One region of the Streptomyces sp. LN549 genome, then DNA from elsewhere that is predicted to be linked to it. Evidence: riboswitches for the same ligand, from Rfam matches in the RefSeq annotation. Region 1 holds a riboswitch; each other region holds the start of a gene.
What was found. A riboswitch is a leader RNA that binds a small molecule or an ion and turns the genes downstream of it on or off. The one in region 1 is predicted to bind cobalamin.

Region 1 (6,901 bases):
CAGAGCGGGGAGTTCCTCCTGGACATCGATACGGGTCGGGTTGCCGATCCGGTAGGGCGCGCCCGAGGCGCGGGCGGCGAGGAGGTCGGTGTCGGCGGTCGACAACAACAGCACGGTGCTCAGCGGGGCGGTCAGTGGGGCGTTCATGCGCGTGCTCCAGGTGCTCCGGGGGCGATGAAGGGAAGTCCTGTCGGTGCGCCCGACTCGATGAGCCGCCACAGCGCGTCGGTGTCCGCGTGTTCTTCGATCAGGTCGCCGAGGCGGTCGAGCTGTTCCTCGCGCAGCCCGGCGAAGCAGGTGTCGGGGGCGGGGACGAAGCGCCGGCCGGCGGCCCGCGCGATCTCCGTCAGGAAGCGGCGGCGGAACTCGTCGCTCTCCAGCGAGCCGTGCCAGTGGGTGCCCCACACGGCCCCGGAGCGGCAGCCGTCGAGGCGCTGCCCCTGACCGTCGGTGAGGAACGGCTCGCCGCCGCGCACGTCGGCGACGCCGTGGTGGATCTCGTACCCCTCGACCGGGGCGCCGAGTGCCTCGCCGACCGGCCGGGCGAGGGTCTTCTCGCGGTCGAACCGGACGCGCAGGGGCAGCAGCCCGAGCCCGTCGACCTTCCCGGCGCGCGACTCGACGTCGTCCTCGATCTCTTCGCCGAGGATCTGGTAGCCGCCGCAGATGCCGAGGACCGGACGGCCCTCGGCGGCCCGCCGCCGCAGCGCGTCGGCTAGCCCGCGTTCGCGCAGCCAGGCGAGCGCCTTCACGGTGCCGCGGGTGCCGGGCACGATGACGAGGTCGGCGTCGGCCAGTTCCTCGGCACGGTCCACGAACCGCACGATGACGCCCGGTTCGGCGGCGAGCGCGTCCACATCGGTGAAGTTGGACATCAGCGGCACGGCGCACACGGCGACGCGCAGGATGTCCTCGCCGTGCGGTGGGGCGACTGCCGACTCCCGTACGGTGCCGCGCAGCGACACCCGCAGGCCGTCCTCCTCGTCGATGCCGAGGCCGTGGGCGAACGGCAGCACCCCGTACGTCGGCCGTCCCGTGAGATCGCGCAGCATGTCCAGGCCGGGCTCCAGCAGCGAGACGTCACCGCGGAACTTGTTGACCAGGTAGCCGGCGATCAGTGCTTGGTCCTCGGCCGAGAGCAGCGCCGTCGTACCGAAGAACGAGGCGAAGACCCCTCCGCGGTCGATGTCGCCGACGACCACCACCGGGAAGCGTGCCGCCCGTGCGATGCCCATGTTCACGATGTCCGTGCGCCGCAGATTGATCTCGGCCGGACTGCCCGCCCCCTCGCAGATCACTGCGTCATACGTGCCCCGAAGCTGCTCCAGGCAGTCCACGACGGTGGACAGAAGTTGCTCCTGGCGGCCGCCGTGGTAGCCGCGGGCGCTCATCTCGCCGACCGCGCGCCCCATCAGGACGACCTGGCTGGAGCGGTCGCTGCCGGGCTTGAGCAGGACCGGGTTCATCAGGGCGGTCGGCTCGACCCGGGCGGCCTGGGCCTGCATGGCCTGGGCGCGGCCGATCTCGGCGCCCTCGCGGGTGACGAAGGAGTTGAGCGACATGTTCTGCGCCTTGAACGGCGCCACCTTCACGCCCCGGCGCACCAGCCAGCGGCAGATGCCCGCGGTGACGACGCTCTTGCCCGCGTCCGAGGTGGTCCCGGCGACCAGCAGTCCGCCGCTCATGTCGGTCTCCGTCCTGAGAGTCGAGTTCCTGAGAGTCGAGTTCCTGCGGTACGGGCCCCCGCGGTACGGGCCCCCGCGATCCGTCGTGCCGCGAGCCCCGCGCCCAGGCGGGCCGCCACGCTCACGCCGAGGGCCAGCGCACTCACCCGGCGCGACAGCCGTACGGCACGCTCGATGTCCTCGCTCTCCACCGCCCGGCCGGTGTCCCCGTTGAGCACGGGGCGGTGTTCGACCCGGCCGCCGTAGGCGAGCGTCCCGCCGAGCCGTACGCCGAGCGCGCCCGCGAACGAGGCCTCCACCGGGCCCGCGTTGGGGCTCGGGTGCTTGGCCGCGTCGGCCCGCCAGGCCCGGACCGCTCCCCGTGGCCGCCCCCCGGCGGTCACGGCGAGCAGGGCCGTCAGCCGGGCGCCCGGCCAGCCCGCGAGGTCGTCGAGGCGGGCCGAGGCCCAGCCGTAACGCCGGTAGCGGGACGATTTGTGGCCGACCATCGCGTCGAGCGTGTTGGCGGCCCGGAACCCGACGAGCCCGGGGACCCCGCCCAGCGCGCCCCACACCAGGGCGCCGACGACGGCGTCCGAGGTGTTCTCCGCGACGGACTCCACGACGGCGCGGGCGATCTGCGGGCCGTCCAGGGACTGCGGGTCGCGGCCGCACAGATGCGGCAGCCGCTCACGGGCCAGGCCGAGGTCCCCGGCGGCCAGGGCATCGCCGATGGGCCGGGCCTCGCGCCCCAGCGACGTACCGCCGACGGCGGACCAGGTGGCGGCCGCGGTCAGGGCGACGGACGCGGCAGGGTGGCGGCGCAGCGCACGGGCGGCCAGCGCGGCACCGCCGGCGGCGCCTCCGGCGCATACCAGGGTGTGCAGTGCGCCCCAGCCGCGGTGGTCGTGCCACAGATGGCGTTCGACGCCTGCCGCGGCCCGCCCGAAGGCGGCGACCGGGTGCCCCCTGCGGGGGTCACCGAGCAGCAGATCGCCGATCAGGCCGGCTGTGGCGCCGTACGCGAAGATGCGATCGGCACGCACGGTTCAGCCGGCCGTTGCGCCTCGAAGGACCCTGGGACAGGCAGTTGCTGGCAGGAGCAGCACAGGACTGGACGCACGGCAGCCGGGCATGGCGATATGTCCTCACTCAGGGTCCGCGCCCTGGTTCGACGTGACGGCGACGAGAGTCTCCTGGCTTCCGGATCCGCAGTTCCCCCGGCCTTCCAGTCCGCTTGCGTGGACCGTGACTTCCGTGGTGGGGGACTGCTCCCCGGTGACAGTGGCGGGACCGCGCCGGATTCGCACCGGCTTCCTCTGCTGTCGCCGTAATGGCTCCGGCAGTCCACCACGCTCTGCGAACGCCCGTCAACTTGCCGTTGACCTGCGACGGTGCAGTGTGCTCAGACGCACATCGGGCCGGACGCACACGTGGTGCGTCCGGCCCGATGCGAAGGAGCGGGGAGTGGGTGGTGGGGCTCAGGCGACGATCAGGTAGATGCCGTAGGCCACTGCCGCGGCGCACAGCCCGAAGCAGACGTACGCGCCGGTGCGGGCCAGCACGAGCGATCCGCCCGCCGATCCGTCCTGTGCGGCCGGTTCCGGCTGCTTGGAGAGGCCGACGATGCCGAGGGTGAAGAGCCCCACGAGCGCGACGGTGGCGACGAGGGAGACGCCGAAGACGGTGCCGAGGGCTGCCCAGTCGATGTTCATGTGGATCTGTCCTTACCGGAGGCTCTTAGACCGTGGCGGGTCGGGCCGGGTCGGTGACCGGTCCGGCCGGGGCCGGGATGGTGGCCATGAGGCCGTGGGTCTGGGCAGCCGCGGTGGGCGGCGGGCTGACGGCCGCGATGGCGGTGGTGACGACGCCCGCGGGCTCGTCGTCACCGGCCGCCGCGCCCTCGTCCTGGCCGCCGGGCGCGACATCGCCGTGCCCGACGGGCTTGCGGCGCGACAGCATCCAGATCGCACCGGAGCCCGCGATCAGCAGCGCGGCGACGACCACGACACCCCAGGTGCCCTGCTTGGTGAGGAACTCCGCGCCCGCACCGACCAGACCGGCGGCGGGCAGGGTCAGACCCCAGGCGACGAACATCCGCGTGGCGGTGGACCAGCGGACCACGCCGCCCTTGCGGCCGAGGCCCGCGCCCATGACGGCACCGGAGCACGACTGGGTGGTGGAGAGGGAGAAGCCGAGGTGCGAGGAGGCCAGGATGACGGTGGCCGCACTGGTCTGGGCGGCGAAGCCCTGCGGCGGCTTCAGCTCGGTCAGGCCGCTGCCCATGGTGCGGATGATGCGCCAGCCGCCCAGGTAGGTGCCGAGCGCGATGGCGAGGCCGGCGCACACGATGACCCAGACCGGCGGGTTGGAGCCGGGGGCGAGGACGCCACCGGTGACCAGGGCGAGCGTGATGATGCCCATGGTCTTCTGCGCGTCGTTGGTGCCGTGCGCGAGTGATACGAGCCCCGCCGAGGCGATCTGGCCGGCTCGGTAACCCTTCGCGGTGGCCTTCTCCTGGGCGCCGCCCGTGGCCTTCCCGCCGATGCGGTACGTCAGCTTGGTGGCCAGCAGCGCGGCCAGACCGGCGACGACCGGTGCGGCGACCGCGGGAAGCAGCACCTTGGTGACGACGGTGCCGCCGTCGACGGACGACCAGCCGGCGGACATCACCGCGGCGCCGATCAGGCCGCCGAACAGTGCGTGGGAGGAGCTGGACGGCAGGCCGACCAGCCAGGTCAGCAGATTCCACAGGATGGCGCCGACGAGCGCCGCGAAGATGACCTCGGTTCTGAGTCCGTCTTCGTTGATGATCCCGCCGGAGATCGTCTTGGCGACCTCCACCGACAGGAACGCGCCTACGAGGTTGAGAACGGCGGACATGGCCACCGCTGTCTTGGGTTTGAGTGCGCCGGTCGAGATGGTCGTGGCCATCGCGTTGGCGGTGTCGTGGAAACCGTTCGTGAAATCGAACACTAGAGCTGTCACGATCACAATCGCGAGCAGCAGCGTGATGTGTTCCATTTACCCAGGCAATCGTTCGACGTCAGTGGCACGTGGACCGTAGGCAATCTGAGTGAACGGAAGATGAACTGAGCAGGGCGTTGTGGTGACCCCAACCGGAGTGCCGTTGCCCTTTTTACCCGCCGTGTGACGGTGGGATTCCGGCACAGGCCGGTGTGGGCCCGGAATCCGGAGTTCGGGCGGGCCTTCGGGGAGGGGTGGCAGTGGGCCGCTCATCCGTTGAAAGGATCTTCGTATGAGCAGCGAGTGGCGGGATTCGATTGAACGGACCTGGGGTGCGGTCGTCGCCACCGCCCGCAGGACGGCCTCCGAGGGGCTGGTCGTGGGGACCTCGGGCAACGTCTCCGCGCGGGTCGGCGCGACCGTGCTGGTCACCCCGAGCGGAGTGCCGTACGACCGGCTCCGTCCCGAGGATGTGGTCGGCGTCGATCTGGAGGGCAACCAGGTCCTCGGTGACATGGTCCCCACCAGCGAACTCCCGCTCCATCTCGCGGTGTACCGGAACACCGACGCGGCCGCCGTCGTGCACACCCACGCGGTGCACGCCACGGCCGTCTCCACGCTCGTCACCGAGGTGCCGTCGGTCCACTACGCCGCCGCGATGCTGGGCGGCCCTGTCAGGGTCGCCGCCTATGCCCGGTACGGCACCGACGAACTGGCCGGAAACATGCTCGCCGCTCTGCGCGACCGCACCGGCTGCCTGCTGGGCAACCACGGCACGGTCACTCACGGCGCCACCCTCGACGAGGCGTACGACCGGACCGCCCAGCTCGAATGGCTGTGCCGCCTCTGGCTCGCCGCAAGCTCCGTACCCGGCCGCACCCCGGCCCTGCTCACGCCGGAGCAGCTGAGTGACGTCAAGGAAGCGCTGAAGGGGTACGGGCAGCAGCCGGGCTGAGGGACGGGCCTCCGCCGGCCTGGGAGACGGGCGTCCGCCGGCCGAACCCTGGCGGAGGCCGCGCAGGAACCGCGCAGGGCGGGGGCAGGAACCGTGCAGGGCGGGGGCAGGTCACCGTGCGGGGCGGGGGCAGGAACCGCCCTGCGCGGGGGGCAGGTCACCGTACGGCCCCCGCCCGCTGGCCGTACGCGGCCCGGACCGTGAAGCTGAAGCCGTGCGCCTGGCTACAGCAACGGCAGCAGCCGTCACCACCATCCTCGGCGTCGGCGCGGCAGCGGTCGCGGCCGGCCGGTACGCCGGCGACGTCGCCCTCAAGGCGCCGTCCGGACGTCCCCTCCCCGCGGACCGCAGACTGACCGTGCATGCGACGGCGGCCGGGCAGGTCACCCTGACCCGCTCCCTCGCGTCGCTGCGGCCAGGCACCTACGGGCTGGTGGGCGACGACGTCCACGCCGTCGTGGGGCCGGTGATCGACCAGGCCCACCAGGCCCCCGACACCGTCGTACGGCGGCTGGAACGCGTGAACCGCGGCACCCTGCGCCCCGGCGCCAAGGTCCGCATCACGCCGGAGCTCCACAGCGGTGACCCCGCCACGGCCCTCGGCCTCGAATTCCGTGAGGTGGAGATCCCCGGGGAACTCGGTGGCCTGCCCGCCTGGTTCGTGCCCGGCCCCCGTGACACCTGGGTCATCACCGTGCACGGCATCGGCACCACCCGGGAACACCCGCTGAACGTGACGGACTTCCTGCACGGGCAGCAGCTGCCGGTGCTCGACCTCGCCTACCGCGGCGACCCCGGAGCCCCCCGCTCCCCGGACGGCCTCGCCCACCTCGGCGAGTCCGAGTGGCGGGACCTGGACGCGGCCATCCGCTTCGCCGTGCGCTACGGCGCCGAGCAAGTCGTCCTGCACGGCTGGTCCACCGGCGCCTCGATGGCCCTGCACGCCTGTGTCAACTCCGCGCTGAGGGACCGGATCTGCGGTCTCGTCCTCGACTCGCCGGTGCTGGACTGGGCGGCCACCCTGCGCGCCCTGGCCGTCGCCCGCGGCGTCCCGTCCGCCCTGCTGCCCCTCGCCGTCCGTGCCGCCCAGGGGAAGACCGGACTGCGCGGAGCCCGGCTCCTGGACACGTCGCTGCCCGGGGCCCTGCACGTCCCGACGCTGATCTTCCACGGGCCCGACGACACCCTGGCCCCCTGGCAGTCGTCCCGGGAGCTCGCCGCACGCCGCCCCGACCTGATCGCCCTGCACGCCGTACCCCAGGCTCCGCATGCGGCGATGTGGAATGCCGGCCCGGCCCGGTACGAAGAGACGCTA
Region 2 (6,901 bases), 3.9 Mb from region 1:
ATGGCCGGCATCGCCCGCGAACGCCGCATCGACCGCCAGCTGAGGGAGGCGGAACGGGCCCGGAGCGCCGAACCCCCGCAAACGGCGGACGCCGCGCGGCCGGTGCGGGCCGCACGGCGTCCGTACGTCAGGAGCTGGGCAAGGATCTGAGCCTCGCGACTAGAAGTCGTCGTCGAAGCCGACCGTGCCCTCGACCGCCACCTGGTAGGCGGACGGGCGGCGCTCGAAGAAGTTCGTCAGCTCCTGGACGCCCTGGAGCTCCATGAACGAGAACGGGTTCTCCGATCCGTACACCGCGGGGAAGCCCAGCCGGGTGAGCCGCTGGTCGGCGACGCACTCCAGGTACTGGCGCATCGACTCGGTGTTCATGCCGGGCAGCCCGTCGCCGCACAGGTCGCGGCCGAACTGCAGCTCCGCCTCGACGGCCTCCTTCAGCATGTCGGTGACCTGCTGCTGGAGCGCGTCGTCGAAGAGGTCGGGCTCCTCCTTGCGGACGGTGTCCACGACCTCGAACGCGAAGTTCATGTGCATCGTCTCGTCACGGAACACCCAGTTGGTGCCCGTGGCGAGGCCGTGCAGCAGTCCGCGCGAGCGGAACCAGTACACGTACGCGAAGGCGCCGTAGAAGAACAGCCCCTCGATGCACGCCGCGAAGCAGATCAGGTTCAGCAGGAAACGGCGGCGGTCGGCCTTCGTCTCCAGCCGGTCGATCTTCTCGACCGAGTCCATCCACCGGAAGCAGAACTGCGCCTTCTCACGGATCGACGGGATCTCCTCGACCGCGTCGAAGGCGGCCGCCCGGTCGTCCGGATCGGGCAGATACGTGTCGAGCAGCGTCAGATAGAACTGGACGTGCACGGCCTCCTCGAAGAGCTGCCGCGACAGGTACAGCCGCGCCTCGGGGGAGTTGATGTGCTTGTACAGGGTCAGCACGAGGTTGTTGGAGACGATCGAGTCACCGGTCGCGAAGAACGCCACCAGCCGCCCGATCAGATGCTGCTCGGCGGGCGACATCTTGGCGAGGTCCGCCACGTCGGAGTGGAGGTCGACCTCCTCCACGTGCCAGGTGTTCTTGATCGCGTCCCGGTAGCGCTCGTAGAAGTCCGGGTAGCGCATCGGCCGCAGGGTCAGTTCGAAGCCCGGGTCCAGCAGGTTCTTGTGGTCGTTGGAGCTCATTACTGGCAGGCCTCGCAGGACTCGGGGTTTTCCAGGGAGCAGGCGATCGCGTCCGCGTCGGGCGCGGGTGCCTGCTCGGGGACCGGGGCGGCGGACGCCGCACGGGCGATCCGGGTCGCCGGGCGGGAGCGCAGGTAGTACGTCGTCTTCAGCCCCTGCTTCCAGGCGTACGCGTACATCGAGGAGAGCTTGCCGATCGTCGGCGTCTCCAGGAACAGGTTCAGCGACTGGCTCTGGTCGAGGAACGGCGTGCGGGCCGCCGCCATGTCGATCAGGCCGCGCTGCGGGATCTCCCACGCCGTGCGGTACAGCGCCCGCACCTCCTCGGGGATCCAGGCGAAGCCCTGCACCGAGCCGCTCGCCTCGCGCAGCGCCTCACGGGTCCGCGCGTCCCACACGCCGAGCTTCTTCAGCTCGTCCACCAGATACGCGTTGACCTGGAGGAACTCGCCGCTGAGCGTCTCGCGCTTGAAGAGGTTGGAGACCTGCGGCTCGATGCACTCGTACACGCCCGCGATCGAGGCGATCGTCGCCGTCGGCGCGATGGCCAGGAGCAGGGAGTTGCGCATGCCGGTCTTCGCGACCCGGGCGCGCAGGGCGTCCCAGCGCTCCGGCCAGTTCAGCTCGGTGTCGTAGTGGTCGGGGTGCAGCACACCGCGGGCGGCGCGCGTCTCGGACCATGCGGGCAGCGGGCCCGAGCGCTCCGCGAGGTCGCAGGACGCCTCGTAGGCCGCGAGCATGATGCGCTCGGAGATCCTCGTCGACAGGGCGCGGGCCTCGGCGGAGTCGAACGGCAGCCGCAGCTGGAAGAAGACGTCCTGGAGACCCATCGCGCCCAGACCCACCGGCCGCCAGCGGGCGTTGGACCGGCCGGCCTGCTCGGTCGGGTAGAAGTTGATGTCGACGACCCGGTCGAGGAACGTCACGGCGGTACGGACGGTGGCGTCGAGCCGCTCCCAGTCGATGCCGCCGTCGGCGACGAACGCGCCGAGGTTGACCGAACCCAGGTTGCAGACGGCCGTCTCGCCGTCGTCCGTGACTTCGAGGATCTCGGTGCACAGGTTCGAGGAGTGCACGACGCGGCCGGGCTCGGCGGCCTGGTTCGCGGTCCGGTTGGAGGCGTCCTTGAACGTCATCCAGCCCTGACCGGTCTGGGCGAGGGTCCGCATCATGCGGCCGTAGAGCTCACGGGCCGGCATGGTCTTGCGGGCCAGGCCCCTGGCCTCGGCCGCGCGGTAGGCGGCGTCGAACTCGTCGCCCCACAGGTCGACCAGCTCGGGCACGTCGGCCGGGGAGAACAGCGACCAGGCGCTGTCCGCGTCCACCCGGCGCATGAACTCGTCGGGGATCCAGTGCGCCAGGTTGAGGTTGTGCGTACGCCGCTGGTCCTCGCCCGTGTTGTCGCGCAGCTCCAGGAACTCCTCGATGTCCGCGTGCCACGTCTCCAGATAGACGGCGGCGGCGCCCTTGCGCCGGCCGCCCTGGTTGACCGCGGCGACGGAGGCGTCGAGCGTCTTCAGGAACGGGACGATGCCGTTGGAGTGCCCGTTGGTGCCGCGGATCAGTGAACCGCGGGCGCGGATGCGGGAGTACGAGAGGCCGATGCCGCCCGCGTGCTTGGAGAGGCGCGCCACCTGGTGGTAGCGGTCGTAGATCGAGTCCAGCTCGTCCAGCGGCGAGTCCAGCAGGTAGCAGGAGGACATCTGCGGGTGGCGGGTGCCGGAGTTGAAGAGCGTGGGGGAGGAGGGCAGGTAGTCCAGCCGGCTCATCAGCCCGTACAGCGCGGCGACCTCGTCCAGGGCGCGCTCGGAGGTGTCCTCGGCGAGCCCGGAGGCGACGCGCAGCATGAAGTGCTGCGGCGTCTCGATGACCTGACGGCTGAGCGGGTGGCGCAGCAGGTAGCGGCTGTGCAGGGTGCGCAGGCCGAAGTAGCCGAAACGGTCGTCGGCGCCGTCGGCGAGCGACTGCCCGACCAGCGCGTCCAGGGCGGCCGCGTGGAGCGTCACGAACTCGGCGGTGCGGTCGGCGATCAGGCCCTCGCGGTGCCCGACGGCGACCGAGGCGGAGAATGACGTCGCGCCCTGCCCGGCCGCCTCGTCCGCGATGGTGCGGGTGAGGAGACGGGCGGCGAGCCGGGAGTAGGCGGGGTCCTCGGAGATCAGGCCCGCGGCGGCCTCGGTGGCCAGCGAGCGCAGCTCGGCCTCGTCCGACCGGGCGTTACGGCCGCGCAGCGCGGCGGCGGCGACGCGTCCGGGGTCGGTGTCGGGCAGATCGGCGGTGAGGTCGGTCAGGGTCCGCAGCAGTGCGGTCCCCGGTCTGTCCTTCGCGGGTCCGCCGGACCGGACCGTCTCGGCCTCGGCTGCTTCGGACTCGGCCGCTGAAACCGGATCGGCTGGCGCGATGGTCACGCGGTGCTCTCCCTCGCTCGGCTCCGGGCCTTCGGGGAGCGGGGGCAGCCGGGCGGAGCGGGACCCGGCAGGGCAGCGCTCCGTGCGGCGTCCACCGGCCCATCCACGAGGCCCGGACGTCTGGGCATCCGGATCGGTCGAGCCGGATGCGCTGTCGGCAGGACCTCGGACTCGGGAGTGCACAAAAGCACACCGAACACACCGTTGCGGGACAGTTCCGGATTCACACCGGATTTCCCTGCGGCGACAGCGAGCACGAGCATACATGTGGGGGCTGCCGGATGCGGCAGCCCCCACATGTTGTGTCGTGCGAGATCTCGGACCCTCCAAGTGCGCCCTTACGGCAGGGGCCCGAGCTCCAGACGGTACGTCAGCAGCTTGAGCTCGGCGATGGGGCTCCAGTCCCTCTCGGGGGTCCGTACGAAGCCGAGGCGCCCGTAGATCCTATGGGCGCCGTGCATGGCCGGCTGCGTCGACAGGACGAGCCCCGTGACCCCCGTGGTGCCCCGTGCGCGGTCGATACAGGCCCGTACGAGCGCCTCGCCCGCCCCGGCGCCGCGGGCCTCGCGGGAGACCGCCAGCATCCGGAACTCGGCCTCGTCGGCCGTCGCGATGTCGGCCCACGGGTTGCCCGGCGGGGCGTAGGTGACCCCGCCCAGGACGCGGCCCCGCGCGTCGGCGGCCACCAGTACCTCGGCCTCGGCGGCCCGGCGGGGTACGTCGCGCAGCTGCACCAGGTACGGATCGTCGGCGCCGAAGTCCAGGAGCCCGTCGCCGAGATAGGCCTCGGCGGTGATCTCGCCGAGGAGCGCGTGCTCGGCGGGCTCGACCGGCCGGATCGCTATGTCCATGGGCGGAAGTCTGCCGTACCCACGGGCCGTGGCCGCAAAGGGTTTTCCGCAGGACGCGCGAACGGGCCGCCGCACCCCTCCCCGGAGGCGCACGGCGGCCCGTTCACGCAGGTGGCGGTCAGTGGCCGCCCGGCGCACCGGCGGTGGCCGGCGGGAGCTCCGTCTTCACGCCCGGGTCGCCCGCGTCCGCGGTGTAGTCGCCCGGAGAGGTCTCGTCGACCCCGGCCGGCGCCTTCACCGCGTTCAGGACGAAGGTGAGGACGACGACCACCACGACGTTCAGCACGAAGGCCGTCAGACCGATGTAGCCGATCTCGCCGAGGCCCGGGATCTCCTTGGACGACCCGCCGAAGTGCTTCTGGGTCGGGCTGGCGACGCCGTACGCGGCGAGCGTTCCGTACGCCATGCCGACCGCCCAGCCCGCGAGCAGCGCCCAGCGGTGGAACCACCGGGTGAACAGCCCGCCGACCAGGGCCGGCATCGTCTGGAGGATCCAGATACCGCCGAGCAGCTGGAAGTTGATCGCGACCGTCTTGTCCATGGTGAGGACGAAGGCGAGCGCACCGACCTTCACCAGCAGCGAGACCAGCTTGGAGACCTTGGTCTCCTGCGCGGGTGTCGCGTCGGGCTTCAGGAAGTCCTTGTAGATGTTGCGGGTGAACAGGTTGGCCGCGGCGATCGACATGATCGCGGCGGGCACCAGGGCGCCGATACCGATGGCGGCGAACGCGACCCCCGCGAACCAGTCGGGGAACATGTTCTCGAACAGCTGCGGGATCGCCAGCTGGCCGTTGTCCACCTTGACGCCGGCGGCGATCGCCATGAAGCCGAGCAGCGCGAGCAGGCCCAGCATCAGCGAGTACAGCGGCAGGATCGTCGTGTTGCGGCGGATCACCTCACGGCTGCGGCTGGAGAGCGTGGCCGTGATCGAGTGCGGGTACATGAAGAGCGCCAGCGCCGAACCCAGGGCCAGGGTGGCGTACCCCCACTGGCCCGCCTCACCGGGTGCGAGCCCGGCCACCGGTTTGCCGGCCGCCTCGTTCTTCGCCGAGAAGGCCTCGCCCGCCTTGGCGAAGATGTCGTCGAAGCCGCCGAGCTTGATCGGGATGTAGATGATCGCCACGGCGATGACCAGGTAGATCAGGCCGTCCTTGACGAACGCGATCAGCGCCGGGGCACGCAGGCCGGAGGAGTAGGTGTACGCGGCGAGTACCGCGAACGCGATCAGCAGCGGCAGGTCCTTGATGAACCAGTGGGTGTTCTCGCCGCCGCCGACGCCCATCACGTCCAGCACTGCCTGGATGCCGACGAGTTGGAGCGCGATGTACGGCATCGTGGCGAGGATGCCGGTGACGGCGACCGCCAGCGAGAGCCCCTTGGAGCCGAAGCGTCCGCGGACGAAGTCCGAGGTGGTGACGTAGCCGTGCTTGTGCGACACCGACCACAGACGCGGCAGGAAGGTGAAGATCAGCGGATACACCAGGATGGTGTAGGGCACCGCGAAGAAGCCGGCCGCGCCCGCCGCGTAGATCGCCGCGGGAACGGCGACGAAGGTGTACGCGGTGTAGAGGTCGCCGCCGAGCAGGAACCAGGTGACCCAGGTGCCGAACGACCGTCCGCCCAGCCCCCATTCGTCGAGGCTGGCCTCGTTCTCGGCCTTGCGCCACCGGGCGGCCATGAAGCCGACGACCGTGACGGCCAGGAAGAAGAAGATGAAGACGCCGAGCGCGACGCCGTTCACGCCGTCCTTCATGCTGACGCACCCCCCTTGCGGGCGCGCTGGTCACGCTGCCACAGCTTGTACGCGATCATCGTCAGCGCCGTGGAGATCAGCACCCAGAGCATCTGGTACCAGTAGAAGAACGGGATCCCGATGAAGGCCGGGTCGACCTTGGCGTACGAATTCACCCAGAGCATCGCCACGAACGGCGCGATGAGACAGAGGGCGATGACCACCCGCATGGGTGTGACGGTGGGTGGTTTTCCTTCTGGTTCTTCCGGCATGGCGGCGACTCCGTCCCCTCGCTGATCACCTGGTGTAATGCGCAGGAAATCTAGGCGAGGGTTCCGCCCACCGTCACCCCCTGTCCGCATTGCGGTCCGGCAACGGTCCTTCGGTATCGGACAGTTGGTCGAAATGACCTCAAACGTCGGGGTGTTGGTCCAGGCCAATTGGGGGGTGGGGTCCCAGGGCGGCGAACAGCCCCCGTGGGAACGGTTCCACGGGGGCTGTGCGGGTGAACGGTGACGCGGACGGATCAGTCCAGCGGCCGCTTCAGGCGGGCCACGAACTTGTAGCGGTCGCCCCGGTAGACCGAGCGCACCCATTCGACCGGCTCGCCCCGGCCGTCCAGTGAGTGCCGGGACAGCATGAGCATCGGCAGGCCCACGTCCGTGCCGAGCAGGCCGGCCTCGCGCGGGGTGGCGAGGGAGGTCTCGATGGTCTCCTCCGCCTCGGCCAGCCGT
Region 3 (6,901 bases), 6.6 Mb from region 1:
CCGACCACGTCGCGGACCTTGTCAATGAACAACGGATCGGTGGACAGCTTGAAGGTCTCGGACCGGTGCGGGGCCAGGGCGAAGGCCCGCCAGATCCGCGAGATCGCCGACTGCGACATCCCCGTCGCCTGCGCCATCGACCGTGTGGACCAGTGGGTGGCGTTCGCCGGCCGTTCTTCCAGAGTCTTGACGATCACCCGCTCGACATCCGCGTCGGTGATCTTGCGCGGCACACCGGGCCTGGGCTCGTCACACATGCCATCCAGGCCCCGGTCCAGGAAACGCCGACGCCATGTGCGGACCGTCTCGGGAACGACCCCGAGACGGCGCGACACCTCCGCGATCGAGTGGCCCTCGGCGCACTCGAGCACGATCCGCGACCGCAAGGCCAGTGCTTGAGCCGTCGAGCGACGACGCACCCACCCCTCAAGCACAGCCCGCTGTGCATCAGTTACCGACAACGCCGCAAGTTTCGGTCCAGGACGACTCACACCCAACCAACGACGAATCTCCGACTCAGGTCACTAGGGTTTTTCGTTTGGATCAGGCCGGATCAGGGAGCTCCCTCCTCCGCCGTGCGTCGCAAGGCGGAGGAGGGAGTCATGGCGGAGCCATGCCGACTGACGGCAACGCCGCGAGGTGCGGCGCCAGAGCCCGCGAGCCCGGCATGATCCAAACGAGAGGCCCTAGGTGCGGCCGGCCCCCGGACGGCGTGCTCAACGACCGGCGGTGGATCTCGACCGCGAGTGCGGCCGGTAGCCGGGTTGCTCGGTGCCCGGCGAGATGCGGTCGTCGGTGTGGCGGTGGACCCCCGCCGCCACCTCGCGCTGTTCCTTCGCCAGGACGGGCTGTCCTCAGTGGCCTAGGCTTGTCCATCGGGGCCGAAAGGGGCTCAAGATGGATGAATACCCCCTGATCGAGAACCATGGCCTGATCGGTGATCTGCAGACCGCGGCGCTCGTGACGACCGATGCCACGATCGACTGGTTCTGCTGTCCGCGCTTTGATTCGCCCAGTGTTTTCGGCTCTCTTCTCGACCGGCGTAAGGGTGGCCACTTCACCGTCGGACCGGTCGCGGAGAGCTACACCACCAAGCAGCTCTACCACCCGGACACCGCCGTTCTGGTCACGCGTTTCATGACCGAGGCCGGCACCGGTGAGGTGGTCGATTTCATGCCGGTGACCGGCGCGACCGCTACGGACCGGCACCGTCTGGTCCGGATGCTGCGCTGTGTCCGGGGCAGCATGACGTTCGAAGGGGAGATCGCTCCGCGCTTCGACTACGGCCGGCAGCCGCACGAGCTGCACATCTCGGAGCACGGGGCCCTGTTCACATCGAAGGACATGGATCTTGCTGTCCACGCCGTCCGCGAGCGGCAGGACGAGCGGCTGCTGAGCATCCGCCCGAACGACAACGACCTGCGTTTCACCCTGACTCTGCGAGCGGGACAGCGGCGCGGCCTGGTCATGGAATCCTCGCCCGGCGGGCCGCCGCACGAGGTCCCGGTGGCGGAGTTCGAGAGGCTCTTCGACGAGACCGTCGGGTTCTGGCGCTCCTGGCTGGGCCAGTCCACCTATACGGGCCGTTGGCGGGAAGCGGTGGAGCGTTCGGCCGTGACCCTGAAGCTCATGACGTACGCACCGACCGGTGCCCTGGTCGCAGCCCCCACGACGGCTCTGCCCGAGCAACTGGGTGGAGAACGCAACTGGGACTACCGGTTCACCTGGATCCGTGACGCGTCGTTCTCGGTGTACGCCTTGCTGGGCCTGGGGTTCAGGGAAGAGGCGTCGGCCTTCATCAGCTGGCTGCACGACCGCGTGAAGGAGGACGCCGACCACGGAAGCGGCACCGGGCCGCTGAACATCATGTACCGCGTCGACGGCTCGTCCGACCTGGTCGAGGAGACCCTGGACCACTGGGAGGGGTACGGCGGCTCCGCCCCGGTCCGCATCGGCAACGGAGCGGCGAGCCAGCTGCAACTGGACATCTACGGTGAGGCGCTCGACAGCATCTACTTTGCGCACCAGCACGGCATGCACCTCGACAACCGGGGCTGGAACGCGCTGCACACCCTTCTCGACTGGCTGGTCGACCACTGGGACCAGCCAGGAGAAGGGCTGTGGGAGACCCGTGGCGGCCGGAAGGACTTCACCTACGGCCGCGTGATGTCCTGGGTCGCCCTCGACCGCGCCGTGCGGATCGCCTATGACGACGGCCGCCCGGCGGCCCGTGGCCGCTGGGTGGAGGCCCGGGACGAGATCTACCGGCAGGTACTGAGCCGGGGATGGGACCCGAAGAAGCAGGCCTTCGTGCAGCATTACGGCGAGGACGTGCTCGACTCGTCACTGCTGCGCATGCCGACGGTCGGCTTCATCACGCCGGACGATCCGATGTGGAAGTCCACGCTGGACGCGATGGAACGCGAGCTGGTCAGTGACAGCCTGGTCTACCGCTACAACCCCGAGGCGTCGCCCGACGGCCTGCGCGGCTCCGAGGGAACGTTCTCCCTCTGCACGTTCATGTACGTCGATGCCCTGGCGCGGGCCGGCCGTACCGACCAGGCCCGACTGGTCCTGGAGAAGATGCTCACCTACGCCAACCACCTGGGCCTGTACTCGGAGGAGATCGGCCTGACCGGGCGGCAGTTGGGCAACTTCCCGCAGGCGTTCACGCACTTGGCCATGATCGATGCGGCCATCACCCTGGACGCGAGGCTCAACGAGGCGCGCAGGGGCGGGAAGTAGCCACGGCGCGAGCGCTTCGGAGTCGTCGGGCAAGGGTCCCGGAGCACGGCCCCCCTCGGGCTGTGCTCCGGGACCGATGGCCGCCGTGCCGGCTGTCTCAGGCCGTCGGCTGGGTGTCGCTGGTGGTGACGCGGACGTGGTCGACGACGAGTTGCTGGGGGAAGGCGGTGTTGCCGTCGGGGTCGCCGGGCCAGTATCCGCCGACGGCGAGGTTGAGGATGAGGAAGAAGGGCTTGTTGAAGGCCCAGGTGTTGGAGCCGGTGTCGGCGGGGGTGCGGTGCTGGTAGACGTTGCCGTCGACGGACCAGGTGACCGAGTCGGGCGCCCAGTCGATGGCGAAGGTGTGGAAGGCGTCGGCGAAGGCCTGCCCGTTCGCAAGGGTGTACCCGGCGCCGATGCCGGCCGAGCCGGAGTAGCCGGGGCCGTGCAGGGTGCCGTGGACGGTGGAGGGTTCGAAGCCGACGTTCTCCATGATGTCGATCTCGCCGGAGTTGGGCCAGCCGACCTGTCCGATGTCGTCGCCCAGCATCCAGAAGGCCGGCCACATGCCCTGGCCGCGCGGGATCTTCATCCTGGCCTCGACGTGGCCGTAGGTCTGGGTGAACTTCCCGGAGGTGTTCAGCCGGGCCGAGGTGTACTGGCAGGTGCCGTACCAGCACTGGTAGTTGTTCGGGTTCTCCTTGCGCGCGGTGATGACCAGATGGCCCTGGCCGTCCAGCGCGGCGTTGCTGTTGCCGGCCTTGTAGTACTGCCGCTCGTGGTTGTTGACGTTGTCGCCGGTCTCGATCTGCCACTTGCTGCCGTTCACCGCCGAACCGGCGGCGCCGTCGAACTCGTCGGCGAACGTCGTCACGGCAGCCGCCGCCCGTGCGGCGCCGGCGCCTCGGGCGGTCGACGACGGCGCGGGGGCCCCGGCAGCGAGACCGGACGTGGCCGATACCAGAGCGAGCACCGAGAGTGCGGAGACCAGGAGACGCCTGGTCAGGTGGGGGGAACTCATGGGTTTTCCTTCCCGTGCGGGACGGAGGGGCATGCGATCGCCATGCATATGACAAGTGGGGGCATGGTGGTCACATGGGGGAGGTGAGGCCTTAGTTCACTACGTGATTTAAGAAGTGAACCAAGAGGGTGTCAAGGCTCCTGCACAACCACAGTTCTTGTACGTACGCGTCCTCGCCCGCTCCGGTGCGTGGGTCAGCCCACCGGTACCGCCGCGAGCGGCCGGCCGCAGCGCAGGTTCCACCGCCCCGACCTGCCGCTGAACTCGGTCAGCGTCAACGGGGCCACGTCGAACCGCCAGAACGCCTGCGGGGGCAGGGCCAGTGCATGGACGAGGGCGGCTCGCACGACAGCGGGCTCGACCACCGCCAGTACCCGCCCGTCATCGCTGCCGTGCAGCGAGTCGAGCCAGGCGCCCGCTCGGACGCACAGGTCCAGAAGCGACTCTCCCCCGTGCGGAGCGGCGGAGGGGTCCGCCAGCCACGCCGCCACCCCCTCCGGCTCACTCGCACTCACCTCGTCCAGCCGCGCCCCGGTCCATCGGCCCAACTCCCAGTCGCCGAGGGCATGATCGGCTGCTGACCGGAGCCCCAGTGCGCCGGCCGTCAGGGTGCAGCGTCCGGACGGTCCGTGCAGAATCAGGTCGGCGGCGGGGACGCCCTGCGCTGCGGCCCGGGCCTGCCGGAGCCCGGAGTCGTCGAGCGGCGCATCACCCGCGAACCGGGCCTCGCGCAGTGCGGCGTTCATCGCCGGTGAGATCAACATCACCCGTACCGTCATACCCGCTCTCAACTCCCTGAACTGTGGCCACTTGGCCAAGCACACCATGGCATCCGGGGCCTGCCGGCCTGTCCACGGGCACCATGGCGGCGCCCGCTCCCAGGCGGTATGGTCGCGACAAGACGAAGGTGTGACGGAAGTCCGGTGAGAATCCGGCACGGTCGCGCCACTGTGAACCCGTATCTGCACGGGAAGTCAGACCCAGCATCTTCGTCTCAGGCACCACGATCGGGACGCGTGTTCCCCCAGGAGGTTCTGCCATGGCACAGACTGCTGCCCCCGCCGCCGTCGCACCCGCCATCACCCCCATCTCGCTGAAGGCCATTGCCCCTTGGGCGGCCTTCTTCGGCATCCTCATGCTGATCCTGCTGTACTTCGTCGGCGCCGAGCAGGGCGCCACCGCGCTCATCTCGGGCGAAGGCGTGCACGAGTGGGTCCACGACGGGCGCCACCTCCTCGGTTTCCCCTGCCACTGATCCAACCGGTTGACCCAGGGGAACCCCTCATGAACTCCATATCTGTCAGAGCTCTGCTGGTCCGCGGCATGCTGGCCGGCCTCGTCGCGGGTGCGCTCGCACTTCTGGTCGCCTACTTCCTCGGCGAGTCCCGCGTCGACGCGGCCATCGCCCTCGAAGAGACGCACAGCCATGACCACGGCGGTGGCGAGGAACTCGTCAGTCGCACCATGCAGTCCACCGTCGGCCTCGCCACCGGTGTACTCGTCTTCGGCGTCGCTGTCGGCGGCATCGCCGCACTCGTCTTCTGCTACGCCCTCGGCCGGATGGGCCGCTTCGGCCCCAGGGCGACGGCGGCGCTGATCGCGGGAGCGGCCCTGCTGACCGTGTACGTCGTGCCATTCCTGAAGTACCCGGCGAATCCGCCGGCGGTCGGCAACCCCGACACCATCGGCAGACGCACCACCCTGTTCTTCCTGATGGTCGCGCTCAGCGTCCTGCTGGCCGTCGCCGCCGTCATCCTCGGCAAGCGGCTGGCTCCCCGCCTGGGCAACTGGAACGCCACCATCACCGCGGCCGCCGGCTATGTGCTGGTGATCGGGCTCGCCTACGCCTTCCTGCCCTCGTTCAACGAGGTCGGAAAGGACTTCCCGGCAGCTCTGCTCTGGGAGTTCAGGCTCGCCACGCTCGCGGTGCAGGTCACGCTCTGGACCACCTTCGGGCTGGTCTTCGGGTACCTCACCGAACGACTGCTGGCTCCGAAACCGGGGGCGGTCAGGGCCACGGACGCTACGGGGAGCCGGCCGGCAACCGTCGCCGGCTGAGTCCGGGAGCAACCACAGGCCCCGCACGCCGGCACGCACGGCGTGCCGGTGTGCGGCAGGACTTGCGCAGGGTGCCGACTGCACGCACAGAGCCCGCCGGGGATATCCCGGCGGGCTCTGTGCGTAGGGAAGCCGCCTTCACTCCGACCCGGCGGGCGCGTCCCAGTCGATCCGGTAGTGCTTCAGCAGTGCGTCCTCCTTCACGAGACGCATGCCCACTGCTGTCATGACGCACTGGGAGGCGATGTTGTCGAGGTCGGTGTCCCCGTGCACGCACGCGACGCCTCGCTCGCGGGAGAACCGCAGCAGCGCGCGAAGCGCCTCCGACGCGTACCCCATGCCGCGCGCCGACGGCACGAGTCCGTACCCGATCGTCACGTGTCCCTTGTCGTCGGGTGCCCCGTGAAACCCGACTCCGCCGATCACCAGCCCGTCCTCGCGGCGTCGTATCCCGTAGTTCGCGAACGGGCTGGGATCGCCGGTGGCCGCGCAGGTTTCGAGGAAGCGTGTGGCCGCCGCCACCTCCCCGGGCCAGGGATAGCCCGGAGCCCAGCGCACACCGTCCGCCGGCCGTCCCGCCGCCACCTGCTCGGCATCGGCGACAGTCATCGGACGGAGGAGCAGGCGTGGTGTGACGAGGTCGGTCATGCCCTGTGAGGTATCACGCGGTACGGCAGGGCCGCACCCGGATTTCCGGGTGCGGCCCGGTACGTGCGGCGGTCAGGCGCTACCGGCCGGGGTGAAGTCCCCGGACAGTGCGGCGGCCATCCGCAGCTGCGTGTCCGCCTCGGCCTGCCGGCCCTGACGCTCCAGCGTGCGGCCGAGCATCAGCCGTGCGTACTGCTCGACGGGGTCGCGCTCCAGCACCTCGCGCAGCTCCGTCTCGGCCCGGACGAGCCGCGCCGAGTGGTAGTAGGACCGCGCCAGCAGCAACCGGGGCGCGACCAGCTCCGGCGCCTCCTCGACGAGCCCGCCCAGAATCCGGGCCGCGATGGTGTACTCCTTCGACCCGAAGAAGAACTGCGCACGGTCCCAGCGCTCGGCTGCGGTACCGAACTCGTAGTAGGTGTCGCTCATGTGACCTCCTCGGTCGAGGGC
Region 4 (6,901 bases), 1.5 Mb from region 1:
CAGTCACGCGGGCCGATGCCGCCGCCGAGTACAGCGCTGCTGCACACCCGCCACCCGGGTCCCAGCCGCCACACGAGATGGTGCAGCTCCAGGCCGTCCTCGCGCCGGGCCAGCAGCTCACCGCGCTGTTCGGGCAGCCGGATGCGTACGGAACGGATGGGGTACCCCCGGTGTGCGGCAGGACGACGGTCGGCGTGTGACCTGTCGATCATAGGCACTGGGGCAGGGCTCCCCCGGGGGCGCCCTGCCCGTCGCCGCGCGGGTTCAGGCCTCGCCGCGGGCCATGGCGATCAGCCGGTGGCGCGGCCACCCTGGGCGCGGACCGGCTCGTGGAGCGCGGCGCACAAGGGCCGTTCGGCGAAGGACACGGCGGCGTCGACGCCGCGCATGACCGGGCGCCCGGCCTGAAGGACGCGGCACATGAACTCCGGGGACCGGTGTCCCGCTCGACGAACATGTAGTAGGGAACGGCACCGGGATCGCCCTGCGTCTGCCGCTGGTCGGCCAGGATGTCCGCGCAGTCGCCGACGTGCCGCACGACGGGCATCCGCAGCACGGCGCCGGCGGACCGGATCCGCGGGCGGCGTCCGTGCGCAGCTCGCGCGGAGGGGAGAGGGGCTGCATCAGTGCGCGAACCGGTCGCCAGGTCGCGGGCGCCGGGCGGCCCGTCCCACCGCCTCGTCATGCCGCACCGCGGCCGTTTCACCCACCTCTCCGGCAGGCCGGACCGGGGAGCACCGGCACGGGCACCCTTCACTCGATTGGCCTAATCGGGCCGGCGGCCCCTCAACGGCATCGCACGGGGCCTGCACCGACGTGGGGCAGGTGCGGCACCCGGCCTCCGACGGCCGGGCGGTTGCAGCGTCCATCCGGGTGAGGCGCGATGGAATCCGGACGCGCCTCCCCTGCTGGACCCACCCACAGGACGCGCCCGGGCGAGGAGGAATCGGTCATGGGAGCCGCTGACGGTTTCACGGATTCCGGAGAGCTCGACGGCCTGACGGTGTACGACACCGAGGGCGAGAAGATCGGCAACGTGGGGCGGGTGTATGTCGACGACAACACCGGCCGGCCGGACTGGATCACGGTGAAGACCGGCCTGTTCGGCATGAAGGAGAGTTTCGTGCCCCTCGCCGGAGCCCGTCGCGTGGGCTCCGACCTGCACATCTCGCATCCGAAGGACCGGGTCAAGGAAGCCCCCCGAGTGGACGCGGACGCCCATCTGTCCGTCTCCGAGGAGGAAGAGCTCTACCGGCACTACGGCCTGAGCCGGAACACCGAAGCCAATCTCGGCGACCGTGCCGGGGCCGGCGGCACCACGAGCGCCGACGCACCGACCACGACCGGGACGGGCACCATGGGCGCGGCCGGAGCCGGAGCCGGAGCCGGAGCCGGAGCGACAGCCGGGGCCGGGGCCATGGGCGCCGCGGGCACGGGACGCACGACCGACCGGACCACGTCGGCCGGCGTGGCCGGTGCGGGCACCGGGACCGGCAGGCACCGTGACACCGAGACCTCGGGCACGTCCCGTCCGCTGGTCGGAGCCGGTGCGGGCGCCGAGCGGTCCGCCGCCGACCTCGGCGGCAAGGAGGAGCTGATCCGCTCCGAGGAACAGCTCCATGTCGGCACCGAGGAGTACGAGAGCGGCAAGGCCCGCCTGCACAAGTACGTCGTCACCGAGAACGTCACCCGGACCGTGCCCGTGTCGCACGAAGAGGTGCGCGTGGTCCGGGAACCGCTCCGGCCGGGGGACAAGGCGGCCGGCCGGGCCGACATCAACGAGCAGGACGTGGAGGTCACCCTGCACGCCGAACGCGCCACGATGCGCAAGGAGACCGTGCCGGTCGAGCGGGTACGGATGGAAACGAAGAAGGTGACCGAACAGAAGGAAGTCTCCGCCGAACTGCGCAAGGAGCAGATCGACTACGCGGACGGTACGACCAAGAGCGGCAAGGACATGGGTGGCAAGGACATGGGCGGTGAATTCGGTCAGGGGCGGCGCCGCTGACCCCCCGCGTACCGCGCCGCACGGCCGTACCGCACCAGCGAGGGGCGGGCCCCGCACGAGGGTCCGCCCCTTGCGTTCCGGGGCACGGAGCAGCCGGGCCGCGGCAGGGAGTCAGCCCGCTCGGGAGTCTTGCCCGATGCGGAGTGAGGACCGCTCCGGACGAAAGCGCACCGAGGGCCGCCCCTGCGGGCCGTCCGGTGTCACGACGGCGGACACGCGGTAGACGTCGGCGATGAGCTCCTCGGTGATCACCTCCGCCGGGCTGCCGCCCGCGACCACCCGTCCGTCGTTCATCACCACGATCCGGTCACAGAACATCGCGGCCAGATTGAGGTCGTGCAGGGCGACGACGGCGGTCAGCGGCAAGGACGTGACCAGGGACAGCAGTTCCAGCTGGTGCTGGATGTCCAGATGGTTGGTCGGTTCGTCCAGCAGGAGTTCACGCGGCTGCTGGGCCAGCGCACGGGCGATCTGGACGCGCTGGCGCTCCCCGCCGGAGAGTGTGTGCCAGGACTGGTCACGGCGGTCGGCGAGACCGGTCCGCTCCAGGGCCTCGCGCACCGCCGCCTCGTCCGCTGCCCCCGGCGCCGACCAGGCGCGACGGTGCGGGATGCGGCCCAGGCGCACGACGTCCACGACGCTCAGCTCGACCTGCGTGACGGCGTGCTGGTCGACCACCGCGACCCGTCTGGCCACGGTGCGGCGCCCTATGGCGGCCAGCGGATCGTCGTCGAGGGTGACCACGCCCGCGTCCGGGGCCAGAACTCCGGCCAGGATCCGCAGCAGGGTGGACTTTCCGGAACCGTTCGGGCCGATCAGCCCGATGGTGGCGCCCGGCGGCGGGGCGAGCGAGACACCGTCCAGGATGAGGCGGCCGCCCGCCTCCCTGCTGACCCGGTCGGCCCGCAGGCCGCCGGGGGTGGTCGGGGTCATGTGGTCCGCCTGGTGCGGTGGAGGACCAGCACGAAGGCGGGTACCCCGATCAGGGCGGTGACGACTCCCACCGGAACCTCCTGCGGGTCGAGGACGGTCCGGGCGAGGGTGTCGACCCAGACCAGGAAGACGGCCCCGGCGAGCGCGGTGACCGGCAGCAGCCTGCGGTGCCCGGAACCGGTGAGCGCACGGGCCGCGTGCGGCAGCACCAGTCCGACGAACCCGATGGCACCGGCCGAGCTCACGAGTGCGGCGGTCAGCAGCGCGGTCGCGCACAACAGGACGATCCGGGTACGGCCGACGTGGACGCCGAGGGTGGCTGCCGCGTCCTGGCCGAAGGCGAAGGCGTCGAGCGTACGGGCGTGGCCGAGGCAGATCAGCAGCGTCACGGCGAGCACGGCGGAGCAGGTCCACACATCGCTCCAGCCGACGCCGCCGAGTGAGCCCAGCAGCCAGAACAGCACCCCGCGGGTCTGCTCGGCGTCGGCGGCGGTCATCACGACGAAGGAGGTGAGCGCGGAGAAGAGCTGCATGGCCGCGACCCCTGACAGCACGACCCGGTCGGTGCTGCCGCCGAGGGTGTGGCTGAGCAGCAGGACCAGGGCGAAGGAGCAGAGCGCCCCGATGAACGCCCCGGCCGACAGGGAGACCGCTCCCCCGCCGACGCCGAGAACGACTACCACGACCGCGCCGGTCGACGCCCCGGAGGAGACGCCGAGGACGAAGGGGTCGGCGAGCGGGTTGCGCAGCAGCGACTGCATGACGGTGCCGCAGACCGCGAGCCCCGCGCCGCAGACGGCGGCGAGCAGGGTGCGCGGCATGCGCAGGTTCCAGATGATGCCGTCGCGGATCGGGCTGAGCCGCGACTCACCGGCACCGAGGTGGGAGGCGACCGTGGACCAGACGTCGGCGACGGAGATCCGGGCCGGGCCGATGGTGACGGCGAGGGCGACGGACAGGGCCAGCAGCAGGAGCCCGCCGGCCCACAGGAGTCCGCCCCGGACACGCCGGGCGCCCCGCCGGCCGGGCCTGGCGTGCACACTCGCGTCCTCGCGCGGTGCCGCGGCCTGTTCGGTGTCCGTCACCTCGCGAGCCCGAAGGTACGCAGGCCGGCTGCCACGCGCTCCACACCCTCGACGGTCCGGATGGTCGGGTTCATGGCCTGGCCGCTGAGCAGCACGTAGCGCTTGTGCCGGACGGCGTCCATGTTCTTCGTGGCGGGGTTGGACTCCAGGAAGGCGATCTTCTTCGCGGCGCTCTCGGCGGTCTGCGACTTGCGCGTCAGGTCGCCGATGACCAGCACGTCCGGGTTGCGGTCGGCGACGGTCTCCCAGTTGATCTGGGGCCATTCCTCGTGGGTGTCGTCGAAGGCGTTCTTCGCGCCGAGTTCCCGGGTGATGATGCCGGGCGCTCCGCAGCAGCCGGCCAGGTACGGGGCCTCGGAGTTGGCGAACCAGTACATCAGGGAGGCGCCTGAGGCGTCGATGCCTCCCGTCGCCTTGCGCACCCGGGCGCGCAGCTCGGCAACGAGTCTCTCGCCGCGCTCGGGAACGCCGAACACCTTGGCCAGGTCCTGTACTTCGCGGTAGACGCTGTCCATGGTCAGGGCGCCGGTCCGGACACCGTCACCGTCCTTGCTGTTGTCCTTGGCGGTGCAGTCGGCGGGCGAGACGTAGGTGGGGACGCCGAGCGCCTCGAACTGCTCGCGTGGGGCGACACCGCCCTTGGCGAGCGTCGACTCGAAGGAGGCGCTGACGAAGTCGGGCTCCTGATCCAGGACCTTCTCCGACGAGGGCCGGTTGTCGGAGATCCTCGGGATGCCGGCGTTGGCCTTCTCCAAGCCCTTCAACACGGGGTCGGTCCAGGTGGCCGTGGCGGCGAGCCGGTCGGCCAGTCCGAGCGAGAGCAGGATCTCGGTCGATCCCTGGTCGACCGGCACGGCGCGCTGCGGGGCCGCGTCCACGGTGACGGTCCGTCCGCAGTTCTGCAGGGTCACCGGATAGCCGTCGGCTCCCCCGGCCTTGGCGGCGGTGCTGTCCCTGCCGCCGCCGCAGGCGGTCAGCAGGATCAGTGCGGCGGTGAGCAGGGCGGCGGAACGGGTGGGGCCGGCTATGGGCGGCACGAAGTACCTCGGCGTCTCTGGGCCCATGCGCGGGGCCCGGTGTACGGAGTTCCGCAGCCCGGTACCGGACCGCGGGTGCCAGCAGGTCTTCGGACTCGGGTTCACGCGGACGGGACGCCTTCCCGGGAAACCGTGGGTCTCCCAGTGGCTGTGGCCCCGCCCGTCCCCCTCACCGCTGCGCGTCAGTTCCGGATTCGCACCGGATTCCCTGACCCCTACGTGGAGTTCGACTGGCTCTCGGCACGCTACCACGAGCCTCTGCGCAGCTCAGCGGCGGTGCGCCCGGGCACGGGCGGTGGGGCGGACGGGGCGGCGCGGCCGCGCACCGCCCCGACGCCGGAGTGTCCGGGCGCACCGCTCCGGTCACGCCTTGCGGCGAACCGATTCGCCACCGTGGGTGCGCACCCCCTCGCACCAGCGTGAGAGCAGGGCTGCGGTCCCCCAGAAGGCCAGCAGGACGACGCGGACGCCCAGGCACCGGAGCGCGCCCGCCGCCCGGCGCGGCAGGGCTGCGGCTCCCTTCAGCGGTGCGCCTGTCATCGTGCGTCCCCGGCAGGTTCCCGGGCCGCGGCGGTGTGCCAGGAGGCGCCCGCGTCGTCGTACGCGTCCGTGTAGCGGGCTCCCGCGATGGGCCAGTCGGCGAGCAGTTCACCGGGCAACGCGAAGGACTCGGTCAGTTCCGGCAGATGACCGCTCACGGCGGCGATGAACTGCTCGCTGACATCGGTCAGTCCCTCGACCTGACCAGCGGTCAGGTGGCCGGCCGCAAGCAGATCCCCGCTGTTGCGCGCGACCCAGCGCAGAGCGAACAGCCGGGCCAGTTCGCCCAGCCGCTCGCGGGCCTCGCCGCTGGGCAGGGCCTCGAGCGCGCACTCGTACGCGTGGGCTGCCTGCCGGTACGCATGGGCCTCCACTCCCCGCAGCGCGGGCCCGGACCCCTCGTTCCAGCGCTCCAGCGGGTCGCCGTGCGCCACCCGGGCCATCCGTGCGGCCGCCCGGGCGAACCAGATACGCTCCACCTGGTCCAGGAGCCGGCCGAGGAAGCGCAGATCGGTGAGGTCGCCGCCGGGCGGAGCGGCCGCCGGACCTTCGTCCGGGTCCCGGGCGGCCTCCAAGAGCAGTCCCGCGGCCGCCCTGGAGTGGATGGCCAGGTTGTCACCCTCGGCGGTGATGGCGCCCTCGACGCCGGTGACGAGTTCGGTCATCCCGTTGTTCTCCAGCAGCCCCTGGGCACCGCACCGTTCCCGGCATTCGACGATGACGGACCGGGCCTGCCAGGTGATCCACCCCTTGGCCACGTCGACCAGCCGCTCGGCCGCCTCCCGGTCCGCGGGCGGTCCTGCCGCCGCCTCCTCCCAGCGGTCGAGGACCCGCCGGTGCAGCAGGCTCATCGCGAAGACGGTGGCCATGGCCTCGGCGAGCGGCCCGTGGTGACTGCGGTGCGCGATCACCGGGACAGGCGGTGACGGGCGGCTCCCCGAGACGAAACGGTGGCCGCCGTAGCGGACGGCGACGGCCAGCGTGGCGCGTGCGGACCCCACCGCGCTGGCGCTCATACAGATCCGGCCCGCGGTGACCCGTCCGATCGACGCGCGAAAGCGGTGCCTGCGCCCCTCGGTCTCGCTGCGGAACACCCCTTCCTCGCCGACCCGCCCCTGCACGCCGCCGAGCAGAGCGCCTCGCCCCACGAAGACCTGGTCGAAGGAGGTCAGGCAGTGGTCGACGGGGCTGCCCATCCGTGCGGGAAGCCGGCGCACCCGCACCCCGGGCAGGGCCCGGGACGCATCGGTGAGCGGCACCAGCAGCAGGAAGACCCCGTGGTCGGCGCCCCCGACGAT

Region 2: another riboswitch for cobalamin. It lies ahead of SH922_RS26815 (ribonucleoside-diphosphate reductase subunit alpha); the one in region 1 lies ahead of SH922_RS08695 (cobalamin biosynthesis protein).
Region 3: another riboswitch for cobalamin. It lies ahead of SH922_RS37735 (CbtB-domain containing protein); the one in region 1 lies ahead of SH922_RS08695 (cobalamin biosynthesis protein).
Region 4: another riboswitch for cobalamin. It lies ahead of SH922_RS02495 (ABC transporter substrate-binding protein); the one in region 1 lies ahead of SH922_RS08695 (cobalamin biosynthesis protein).

The regions. Positions count from the first base shown of each region.
Region 1 is NZ_JAZHRI010000002.1:1,972,275-1,979,175, reverse strand. It holds gene cobN (cobaltochelatase subunit CobN) at 1-123, opposite strand, end outside; gene SH922_RS08700 (cobyric acid synthase) at 144-1,685, opposite strand; gene SH922_RS08695 (cobalamin biosynthesis protein) at 1,682-2,710, opposite strand; cobalamin riboswitch at 2,854-2,985, opposite strand; gene SH922_RS08690 (hypothetical protein) at 3,146-3,379, opposite strand; gene SH922_RS08685 (anion permease) at 3,405-4,688, opposite strand; gene SH922_RS08680 (class II aldolase/adducin family protein) at 4,924-5,586, shown strand; gene SH922_RS08675 (alpha/beta hydrolase) at 5,801-6,901, shown strand, end outside.
Region 2 is NZ_JAZHRI010000002.1:5,879,613-5,886,513, forward strand. It holds gene SH922_RS26805 (hypothetical protein) at 1-150, shown strand, start outside; gene SH922_RS26810 (ribonucleotide-diphosphate reductase subunit beta) at 160-1,176, opposite strand; gene SH922_RS26815 (ribonucleoside-diphosphate reductase subunit alpha) at 1,176-3,584, opposite strand; cobalamin riboswitch at 3,723-3,860, opposite strand; gene SH922_RS26820 (GNAT family N-acetyltransferase) at 3,923-4,435, opposite strand; gene mctP (monocarboxylate uptake permease MctP) at 4,554-6,188, opposite strand; gene SH922_RS26830 (DUF3311 domain-containing protein) at 6,185-6,439, opposite strand; gene SH922_RS26835 (GntR family transcriptional regulator) at 6,694-6,901, opposite strand, start outside.
Region 3 is NZ_JAZHRI010000002.1:8,528,959-8,535,859, forward strand. It holds gene SH922_RS37715 (IS630 family transposase) at 1-491, opposite strand, end outside; gene SH922_RS37720 (glycoside hydrolase family 15 protein) at 898-2,745, shown strand; partial or broken gene SH922_RS37725 (family 16 glycosylhydrolase) at 2,849-3,745, opposite strand; gene SH922_RS37730 (histidine phosphatase family protein) at 3,940-4,524, opposite strand; adenosylcobalamin (AdoCbl) riboswitch at 4,645-4,740, shown strand; gene SH922_RS37735 (CbtB-domain containing protein) at 4,785-5,000, shown strand; gene SH922_RS37740 (CbtA family protein) at 5,030-5,803, shown strand; gene SH922_RS37745 (GNAT family N-acetyltransferase) at 5,942-6,451, opposite strand; gene SH922_RS37750 (tetratricopeptide repeat protein) at 6,524-6,880, opposite strand.
Region 4 is NZ_JAZHRI010000002.1:521,685-528,585, forward strand. It holds gene SH922_RS02470 (adenosylcobinamide amidohydrolase) at 1-212, opposite strand, end outside; gene SH922_RS02475 (hypothetical protein) at 291-422, opposite strand; gene SH922_RS02480 (PRC and DUF2382 domain-containing protein) at 953-2,008, shown strand; gene SH922_RS02485 (ABC transporter ATP-binding protein) at 2,120-2,941, opposite strand; gene SH922_RS02490 (FecCD family ABC transporter permease) at 2,938-3,981, opposite strand; gene SH922_RS02495 (ABC transporter substrate-binding protein) at 4,023-5,063, opposite strand; cobalamin riboswitch at 5,126-5,313, opposite strand; gene SH922_RS02500 (hypothetical protein) at 5,427-5,603, opposite strand; gene SH922_RS02505 (acyl-CoA dehydrogenase) at 5,600-6,901, opposite strand, start outside.